Regions from separate parts of the Shinella sp. genome, predicted to be linked through region 2. Evidence: riboswitches for the same ligand, from Rfam matches in the RefSeq annotation. Region 2 holds a riboswitch; each other region holds the start of a gene.
The links. Region 2 has a riboswitch for thiamine pyrophosphate ahead of thiC (phosphomethylpyrimidine synthase ThiC). Riboswitches for the same ligand answer to the same signal wherever they lie in the genome.

Region 1: linked by a shared signal. The riboswitch ahead of thiB (thiamine ABC transporter substrate binding subunit) and the one ahead of thiC (phosphomethylpyrimidine synthase ThiC) in region 2 are both predicted to bind thiamine pyrophosphate.
Region 3: linked by a shared signal. The riboswitch ahead of thiD (bifunctional hydroxymethylpyrimidine kinase/phosphomethylpyrimidine kinase) and the one ahead of thiC (phosphomethylpyrimidine synthase ThiC) in region 2 are both predicted to bind thiamine pyrophosphate.

What each region holds. Positions count from the first base shown of each region.
Region 1 is NZ_JBQVPI010000007.1:120,444-123,710, forward strand. Features, by position in the region: gene ACT6VE_RS15080 (thiamine diphosphokinase) at 1-620, opposite strand, end outside; gene ACT6VE_RS15085 (DUF6678 family protein) at 858-1,289, opposite strand; gene ACT6VE_RS15090 (hypothetical protein) at 1,545-1,721, opposite strand; TPP riboswitch at 1,899-2,011, shown strand; gene thiB (thiamine ABC transporter substrate binding subunit) at 2,051-3,058, shown strand; gene thiP (thiamine/thiamine pyrophosphate ABC transporter permease) at 3,063-3,267, shown strand, end outside.
Region 2 is NZ_JBQVPI010000006.1:48,265-51,531, reverse strand. Features, by position in the region: gene ACT6VE_RS13140 (anti-sigma factor family protein) at 1-236, shown strand, start outside; gene ACT6VE_RS13135 (Bax inhibitor-1/YccA family protein) at 265-981, shown strand; TPP riboswitch at 1,116-1,232, shown strand; gene thiC (phosphomethylpyrimidine synthase ThiC) at 1,326-3,149, shown strand; gene thiO (glycine oxidase ThiO) at 3,152-3,267, shown strand, end outside.
Region 3 is NZ_JBQVPI010000009.1:57,888-61,154, reverse strand. Features, by position in the region: gene ACT6VE_RS17795 (AraC family transcriptional regulator) at 1-262, shown strand, start outside; gene ACT6VE_RS17790 (LysE family translocator) at 338-952, shown strand; gene thiD (bifunctional hydroxymethylpyrimidine kinase/phosphomethylpyrimidine kinase) at 956-1,765, opposite strand; TPP riboswitch at 1,796-1,892, opposite strand; gene ACT6VE_RS17780 (peptide chain release factor 3) at 1,966-3,267, opposite strand, start outside.

The sequences.
Region 1 (3,267 bases), on a different contig from region 2:
CCGGAGGCGAGCGAAAGGCGGATTGCGCCTTCCGCGACGTTGGAAATGGTGCGGGATGCACCGAAGGGCAGTGAAAAATTCTTCAGCGGATAGCGCACGTTGCCGATATCGAGGCCGGCAAGCGGCGAGAGGCCGAGAACGGAGAACAGACTGCCTTTCGGCAGGTCGATGTCGCGGCTGCCCGGCAACAACGGCCAGGCCTCTTCCTCGCCGGAGGTGAGTTTTATCGAAAACCCCTGCTCTTCCAGCGAGACGGCGTGCAGGAGGTGCATCAAGGCATGGTCGCTGCGTTCGCCGCCGAGCGCGCCGGCGAGCACGATGTTTTTTGCGCCGCGTTCGGTGGCGACCGAGACGGCGATGGCGCCGTCGGTCTCGTTCTTGGCGACGGGATAGGGCTGGCGCTCGATGTCCGGCCAGGCGGCCAGCAGTTCCGGCGGCGTGGAATCGAAATCGCCAACCCAGATTTCCGGCGTCACGCGAAGCGCTGCCGCATGCCGCATGCCGCCATCGGCGGCCACGACACGCGCGCCGGCTATATCCGCGAAGAGCCGCGGCGTCGGATGGAGCGCGCCTCCCAGGAGGACGGCAAAGGTCGGGTCTGTCGGTGCCGGCAAGGTCATGGCTGATGCCCTTAGCGCATGTTTTTGCGAAAGGGAAAGATTTTGGCGTTTTGTCCGTTCATCCGGGCGTTCCAGCAGGGATATCCACGCGGCGGATTCTGCAAAGTTAAAATGTCACTCTGCGAGACAAAGCACGACGATTAGTGCGATCGTGCGGCTGGTCAGGGGTACAAGCATGATCGGGCGCAGGTGAGGGTGCCTAAGCTTTGGCTTCTCAATTTGGAGGGGTTTGGAGCTTTATCTTTTGTAACCTTCGAACCGCATCCCTTGCTGCATTTCGATCAATGGGAAGTGGCCGAATCCACGAAGAGCTACGCGAAATTTATCCAAATCCTGCACGATCTGGCGTGGAGGGAGATTGTTGCTTCTTGGCCAACTGGCAATTTTGGGAATTTCTAACCACTCGATCGCTCGAAGTTCGACGGGACCGAACTCGTGTGTATCGATATAGGGTAGGGGGCACCACAGTGCGTTCTCTACTGGGATATGCATGACGTGAACGTCAACTACCTCGAGGAATTGGACAAGCATCTGGCTCTCCGGCTCTCGAGCTTTAGACAATCCCAAGAAGAGTTTGCGCCATTTTGTATCTGACATTAGTGCGCAAGAAAATTCTCTCCTCGCCAAGCGAGAGATGCGTTCCAGTTCCTCTCGTGTGTGAACACTCATAGTGTTTTTCTTGCGCCATTTGGTCAAGTTCGTCAACACACTCTTGTACTTAGCCGATCTACGGCACTCATGCCCACGGGTTCACTCCGGCGCATCCATTCGCGCTGGCGTTTGCCGTCTCAGTTGTCCCGTCGCTTGCGCACCATCATTCCGGGCCACCTTCAGGCAAGCCTCAACACACTGCCCTATCCAAAACAGCAAAAAACCCGGATGCAGGGACATCCGGGTTTTCGGGGAGGTCAGTGGGCGGTCGGCTTATTTGCAGACCTTGATCTTCTTGATGATGACGTTGCCGTAGTAGTCGTAGGACTTCACCTTCTTGATGAAGCAGTATGGCTTGTGGCCGTAGCTGTAGTAGCCGGCCTGCGAGGGGGCGGCGAAGGAAACCGCGGCGACGAAGGCGATGGCGGCGGAAAGGATGATCTTGCGCATGGGGTTTCTCCTGATCTCGGGGATGAGCCTCTCTCATCCGGTGATTGGACTTTCCCACATCGCTTCGCACCGCGCTGTTCCGCATGGAACAGGGTGCGACCGTGCCGTTTTACGTCACCCGGACGACGCGTGCCCGCAAAACTCTTGCGTACTGTCACAAGCGGGATTATGCCTTTTCCTGCTCTAACGGGGTGCTTGTGGGTTTCGATCCACGGGCTGAGAGGCGGTTTCGCCAACCCGAAGAACCTGATCCGGCTCGTACCGGCGGAGGGATTAGACGGCACATTCCAGCGCCCTATTCCCGTTTGTGAACAGACTAGGAGGCGCGGATGCGCAAGATTGTATTGTCCTCGATTGCGGCACTTGCCGTTTCCATCGCCTTTCCCGCCTTCGCGCAGGACAAGACGCTGACGATCTACACCTATGAAAGCTTCGTTTCCGAATGGGGCCCCGGCCCGAAGGTCAAGGAAGCCTTCGAAAAGACCTGCGGCTGCACGGTCGAATGGGTCGGCGTCGCCGACGGCGTCGAGCTGTTGACGCGCCTGAAGCTGGAAGGCGAGGGCACGAAGGCCGACGTGGTGCTCGGCCTCGACACCAACCTTATTACCGAGGCGAAGGCGACCGGGCTTTTCGAGGCGCACGGCCTGACGCCCGAGGGGCTGACGGTGCCGGGCGGTTTTTCCGACGATACGTTCCTGCCCTATGACTACGGCCATTTCGCCGTGATCTACGACACCGAAACGGTGAAAAATCCGCCGACGAGCCTGAAGGAACTGGTCGAGGGCGATCCGTCGCAGAAGATCGTCATCGAGGACCCGCGCACCTCGACGCCGGGGCTCGGCCTGCTGCTCTGGGTGAAGTCGGTCTATGGCGACAAGGCGAGCGAGGCCTGGGGCACGCTCAAGAACCGCGTCTTGACGGTGACGCCCGGCTGGTCGGAAGCGTACGGCCTGTTCACCAAGGGCGAGGCGCCGATGGTGCTGTCCTACACGACCTCGCCGGCCTACCATGTGATCGCGGAAAAGTCGGAGCGCTACAAGGCGGCCGCCTTCTCCGAAGGGCATTATGTGCAGATCGAGGTGGCCGGCCTGACGCGCACCTCCGACGACAAGGACCTGGCAAAGCAGTTCCTGACCTTCATGACCGGACCTGACTTCCAGTCGATCATCCCGGAAACCAACTGGATGATGCCGGCCGCCAAGACGAAGGAACCGCTGCCGGCCGCCTTCGACGCGCTGGTCAAGCCGGAAAAGACCTTCCTGATGGCATCGGACGAGGTGGCGGCGAACCGCAAGGCCTGGATCGACGAATGGCTGGCCGCGATGAGCGCCAAGTAACGTGATCTTCGCACGCGCTGAACGAAAGACATTGCGCGTCGCCGGGGGCCTTGCCCTCGGCGGCGTGCTTGCTTTCGTCGGCGTGGCGACGGTGATGCTGCTGGCGCATGCCGGCGGTGGCGATGCGCCGCGGTTCGACGCCTATATCTGGCGCGTGGCGCAGTTTACCCTGATGCAGGCGACACTTTCGACCGGGCTTTCCCTCCTGC
Region 2 (3,267 bases):
CCGCCTACGGCCCGAGCGTCGAACTGGTGCTTGAACCCCGCAAGGGCGAACGCCTGTCGCTTTTCGCCGTGCGCCCCGGCTCCTTTGCCGTGCAGCACGTCCTGCTCTTCCACGCCGACAATGCCCGGGCCGCCTACTGGCAGATCGGCGAGGTCGCTTATGCGCTGGTGTCGGAAAGCCGGAAGGCCGACGACCTGGCGGAAACCGCGCGGGATCTCTCGCGCACGCTTTACTGATCAACCGTTCCACCGAAGGAGACCCATGATGGAACCCGTACAACAGCGATTTGGCTACGGCGCACAGGCGCAGTCGGCCGCCCTCTTCGACGAGGGCCTGCGCAAGCACATGCTGCGCGTCTACAACTACATGGGCGCAGGCCTGGTCATCACCGGCCTCGTCGCCTTCATCGTCGGCTCGACGCCGGCGCTTTACGTGCCGATCTTCTCGTCGCCGCTGAAGTGGGTGGTGATGCTGGCGCCGCTCGCCTTCGTCTTCTTCTTCTCGTTCAAGATCCAGACCATGTCGGCCAGCACGGCACAGATGATGTTCTGGGCCTTCTGCGCCGTCATGGGCCTGTCGCTCGCCTCGGTGTTCCTCGTCTTCACCGGCACGAGCATCGCGCGCACCTTCTTCATTGCAGCCACGATGTTCGGCACGACGAGCCTCTACGGCTACGTGACGAAGCGTGACCTGTCGAAGTTCGGCTCGTTCCTGATCATGGGCCTGATCGGCGTCGTCATCGCCTCGATCGTCAACATCTTCCTCGGTTCGAGCGCCCTGCAATTCGCGATTTCCGTGATCGGCATCCTCGTGTTCGTCGGCCTCACCGCCTGGGACACCCAGAACATCAAGTCGCAATATGCCGAAAACATCGACCAGGAATCGCAGCAGAAAATGGCCGTGTTCGGTGCGCTTTCGCTCTACCTGAACTTCGTCAACATCTTCCAGTTGCTGCTGAATTTCACCGGCGAACGCGAATAGTTTTCGCACTGATTTCAAAGGAAACGGCGGGGCAAAACCCCGCCGTTTCTGTTTGTGCGCACCGCAACAAAACGTAAGAAAAAACTTACATATTTTACCGTGTTGACAAATCGCCCCGTAGCGTCTTTGCTTAAGGCATTCACCAGGGGGGTCCCGACAAGGGGCTGAGATTCTGCTAGCTTTCGCAGCGCAGTGACCCGTTGAACCTGATCCAGTTCATACTGGCGTAGGGACGGTGCAAGCGCTGTTTTGACAGGTGGTCCGACGTCCGGATTCCGTGTCGGCGTCTTTCCATCATTCCGGCTCTAGGACTGGGTCTCCAAACGAAAACTTGGAGCCTCACGATGAATATTGCCGCCCAAAAGCTTACCCCCACCGTCACCACCGGCGCCCTGCCCGCCTCGCGCAAGATCCACATCGCCGGCGAACAGCACCCGCATATCCGCGTGCCGATGCGCGAGATTTCCCTGCACCCGACCTCCGGCGAGCCGCCGGTCGTGGTCTACGATGCCTCCGGCCCCTACACCGACCTCAGCCATGTCGTCGCAATCGAAGGCGGCTTGCCGCGGCTACGCGAAACGTGGGTTTCAGCCCGCGGCGACACTGTGGGCTATGAGGGCCGCCACATCCGCCCGGAAGACAACGGTTTTGCCACCGGCGAACGCCTGACGCCGGAATTCCCCGTCCGCAACCATCCCCGCCGGGCGACGGACGGCAAGGCGGTGACCCAGCTTGCCTATGCCCGCGCCGGCATCATCACGCCGGAAATGGAATTCATCGCCATCCGCGAAAACCTCGGCCGCAAGGCGGCAAAGGAGGCGCTTGCCCGCGACGGCGAGAGTTTTGGCGCACACATTCCGGATTTCGTCACGCCGGAATTCGTTCGCCAGGAAGTCGCGAGCGGCCGCGCCGTCATCCCCGCCAATATCAACCATCCGGAAGCCGAGCCGATGATCATCGGCCGGAATTTTCTGGTGAAGATCAACGCCAATATCGGCAATTCCGCCGTCACTTCTTCCATGGCGGAGGAGGTCGAAAAGATGGTCTGGGCGATCCGCTGGGGTGCGGATACCGTCATGGATCTCTCCACCGGCCGCAACATCCACAATATCCGCGAATGGATCATCCGCAATTCGCCCGTTCCGATCGGCACGGTGCCGCTCTACCAGGCGCTGGAAAAGGTCAATGGCATTGCCGAGGACCTGACCTGGGAAGTCTACCGCGACACGTTGATCGAACAGGCCGAGCAGGGCGTCGACTATTTCACCATCCACGCCGGCGTGCGCCTTCCCTACATCCCGCTCACCGTCAATCGCGTTACCGGCATCGTCTCGCGCGGCGGCTCGATCATGGCGAAGTGGTGTCTCCATCACCATCGCGAAAGCTTCCTCTACGAGCATTTCGAGGAAATCTGTGACATCTGCCGCGCCTATGATGTCACCTTCTCGCTCGGCGATGGCCTGCGCCCCGGCTCGATTGCCGACGCAAACGATGCGGCACAGTTTGCCGAACTTGAGACGCTCGGCGAGCTGACAAAGATCGCCTGGGCGAAGGACTGCCAGGTCATGATCGAAGGCCCCGGCCATGTGCCGATGCACAAGATCAAGGAGAACATGGACAAGCAGCTGCAAGTCTGCGGCGAGGCCCCGTTCTACACGCTTGGGCCGCTGACGACCGACATCGCTCCCGGCTACGACCACATCACATCGGGCATCGGTGCGGCGATGATCGGCTGGTTCGGCACCGCCATGCTCTGCTACGTCACGCCGAAAGAACATCTCGGCCTGCCGGATCGCAACGACGTGAAGGTCGGCGTCATTACCTACAAGATCGCGGCGCATGCCGCCGATCTCGCCAAGGGCCATCCGGCGGCAAAACTACGCGACGACGCATTGTCGCGCGCCCGTTTCGAGTTCCGCTGGGAGGACCAGTTCAACCTCTCGCTCGACCCGGAAACGGCGCGCTCCTTCCACGACGAGACGTTGCCGAAGGAAGCGCACAAGGTGGCGCATTTCTGCTCCATGTGCGGCCCGAAATTCTGCTCCATGCGCATCTCGCACGATATCCGCGCCGAAGCGCAGAAGGAGGGGCTGGAGGCAATGGCCGCAAAGTTCCGCGAGGGCGGCGACCTCTACATGCCGCTCGGTCAAACGCCGGCCGGAGAATGACCATGCGCGTTCTCGTCAAGGGGGCCGGCGTTGCCGGCCTGACGGTCGCCTGGCAGCTCTATCGCCACGGCTTCGACGTCACGATTGCAGAGCGCGCCGGAAAAGTCGGCACCGGCGC
Region 3 (3,267 bases), on a different contig from region 2:
GATCACCCTCGAAGAGCTTGCCGCAGAAAGCGGGCTCGGCCGCTTCCGTCTGGTGCGCGACTTCGCCCGCATCACCGGCCTCACGCCGCATGCCTATCTGCTCCAGCGCCGCACCGAGCTCGCCCGGCGGATGATTTCACGCGGCACCGCGCTTGCCGAGGTGGCGATTGCCGCGGGTTTTGCCGACCAGAGCCATATGACGCGCAATTTTACGCGCCGCTACGGCTACACGCCCGGCGCCTATCTCGCCGCAAGCGCCTGAACCTGCAATTTCGTTCAAGACCAATCATACCCTTCCGGTGTCCCCTGCAACCTCCTCCTATGCACGGGACCTGCCATGACCACTGAATTCCTTATTACCTCGCTCGTCGTCATCCTGCTGCCGGGCACCGGCGTGATCTACACGCTGGCGCTCGGCATCAGCGGCGGTTTTCGCGCCGGGCTGCTCGCCGCCTTCGGCTGCACGCTCGGCATCATTCCGCATATCCTCGCCAGCGTCGTCGGCCTTGCCGCGGTTCTGCATGCCAGCGCGCTTGCCTTCGAGGTGCTGCGCTATATCGGCGTCGCCTATCTTCTGTTCATCGCGTGGAGCCTGCTGAAGGATAGCAATGCGCTGGATATCGCGGACGAAAAGGCACCTGCCGAACGCGCGCTTCGCATCGTGCGAAAGGGCATCCTCACCAATATCTTCAACCCGAAACTCTCGCTGTTCTTTCTGGCATTCCTGCCGCAATTCGTGCCGGCAGACGCATCGGACGCCACGGCGCAAATGCTCTTTCTCGGCGGCATCTTCATGCTGCTCACTTTCCTGGTCTTCGCCCTCTACGGCGCGCTTGCCGCAGGGTTTCGACACCAGGTCCTTAGCCGGCCAAAGATCATGGTCTGGACGCAGCGCAGCTTTGCGGCCGCCCTTGGCCTCATGGGCCTGCGGCTCGCACTGGCAGACCGCTGACGATCAGGTCCAGAGCGCGTGGAAGTGATGAAGCGGTCCGTGGCCGGAGCCAACGGCAAGGGCATCCGAGGTGCGCACCGCGCCGGCGATGAAGCTCTTCGCGGTGGCAACGGCATCCGCAAGCGGCTTGCCCTTGCCAAGCTCCGCCGCGATCGCACTCGACAGCGAGCAACCGGTGCCGTGGGTGTTGCGCGTCAGCACGCGCACACCCTCGAACCAGCGTTGCCCGTCGGTCGTCGCAAGCACATCGGGGCTTTGCCCACCCGGCAGGTGGCCACCCTTCAAAAGCACGGCCTTCGGGCCGAGCGCCAGCAAGCGCTTCGCCTGATCTTCCATTCCCGCGCGGTCGATCGCCTCCGGCTCGCCGAGCAACGCGGCCGCCTCCGGCAGGTTGGGGGTCAGCACGGTCGCAAGCGGCAGCAGGCGCCGCGTCAGCGCCTCGACGGCCTGGCTCTCCAGCAGGGATGCCCCACCCTTCGCAACCATCACCGGATCCACCACGATCGGCAGCCCGCGACGCGACGAAAGTGCCCTGGCGACAGCCTCGGCGATTTCCGCCGAGGCGATCATGCCGATCTTCACCGCATGCACGCGAATGTCGCCAAAAATATCCGAAATCTGCGCCGCGACGAAGGCGGGAGGCACGAGGTGCACGCCGGAGACGCCCTGCGTGTTCTGTGCCGTCAAAGCGGTCAGCACCGCCATGCCATAGGTGCCGCGGGCGGCAAAGGTCTTGAGGTCGGCCTGGATGCCGGCGCCGCCCGAAGGGTCGGAGCCCGCGATCGAGAGAATGTTTGCAATCGCCTCAGTCAACGCGCCTCCTCGCGACGAAGGCAGCAGACGGGCAGCACCCAGTCGACTCCCTCCGCCGGCATGATCCGGTTCAGGTTCAAAGGGTGCTTCTCAGCCCGCCTTACGGCGGACGCCCCTGTCTCGGGGCAGGTTTTCGCAAATGCCGCAGCACCTGTCACGCCGAAAGTGACAGGTGCACCCGTTCAATCACCATGGGCCAATCACGCCTTGGCGACGTGGTATTCCTTGATGGCGACCATCTTGATCGCCGGATAGCGCTCCGACTCGTAGCGCAACGAGAAAGAATCCTGCGCCAGGAACACCGGATCGCCATCAAGGTCGCGGGCAATATCGCCGCGGCGCTGGGTGACGAATTTTTCCAGCTCGGCGGGATTGTCCGAAGAAATCCAGCGGCAGACGGAGAAGCGCGACATTTCGAAGGAGACGGGCAGGCCGTATTCTCCCTGAAGCCGCTCCTTCAAGACATCAAGCTGTAGCGCGCCAACGACGCCGACGATGGCGGGCGAACCGTCTTCCGGCGAGAAGAGCTGCACGACGCCCTCTTCCGCCATCTGCTGGAGCGCCTCCTTCAGCTTCTTCGCCTTCATCGCGTCTTCCAGCCGCACGCGGCGGAGAATTTCCGGCGCGAAGTTCGGCACGCCTTCGAAGACCAGCGCCTCGCCTTCGGTCAGCGTATCGCCGATGCGCAGCGTGCCGTGGTTGGGAATACCCACCACGTCGCCGGCATAGGCCGTGTCGGCCAGCTGGCGCTGCGAGGCAAAGAAGAACTGCGGCGCCGACAGGCCGATCTGCTTGCCCGTACGGGCAAGGCGCACCTTCATGCCGCGCTCCAGCATGCCGGAGCAGACGCGGGCAAAGGCGATGCGGTCGCGATGGTTCGGGTCCATGTTCGCCTGGATCTTGAAGACGAAGGCCGTCATCTTGTCTTCGGCCGCATGCACCTTGCGCACGTCGGCAATCTGGTCACGCGGCGGCGGCGCGATGGCGCCGAGCGCGTTGATCAGATCGCGTACGCCGAAATTGCGCAGCGCCGAGCCGAAAAAGACCGGCGTCATGTGGCCTTCGAGGAAGGCCTGCCGATCGAACGGTCGGCAGACCCCGCGGGCAAGCTCGAGTTCCTCGATGAAGGTCTCGCGCTCGTTTTCCGGCAGGTTCTTGGCAACGACCGCAGGGTCGTCGATCTTCGTCGGCTGCACCTGCTTATCGGAGCCGCGGAACGTGCCTTCGGCGAGGTGGAAGGAGCCGCAGAAGGTCTTCGAGCGGCCGACCGGCCAGGTGATCGGCGCGGTATCGAGCGCCAGCTTCTCCTCGACCTCGTCGAGGATCTCGAAGGAATCGCGGCTCTCACGGTCCATCTTGTTGACGAAAGTGATGATCGGGATGTCGCGCAAGCGACAAACCTCGAAGAGTTTTAGCGTGCGCGGTTCGATACCCTTGGCCGCGTCGATGACCATGACGGCCGCATCCACCGCCGTCAGGGTGCGGTAGGTGTCGTCGGCGAA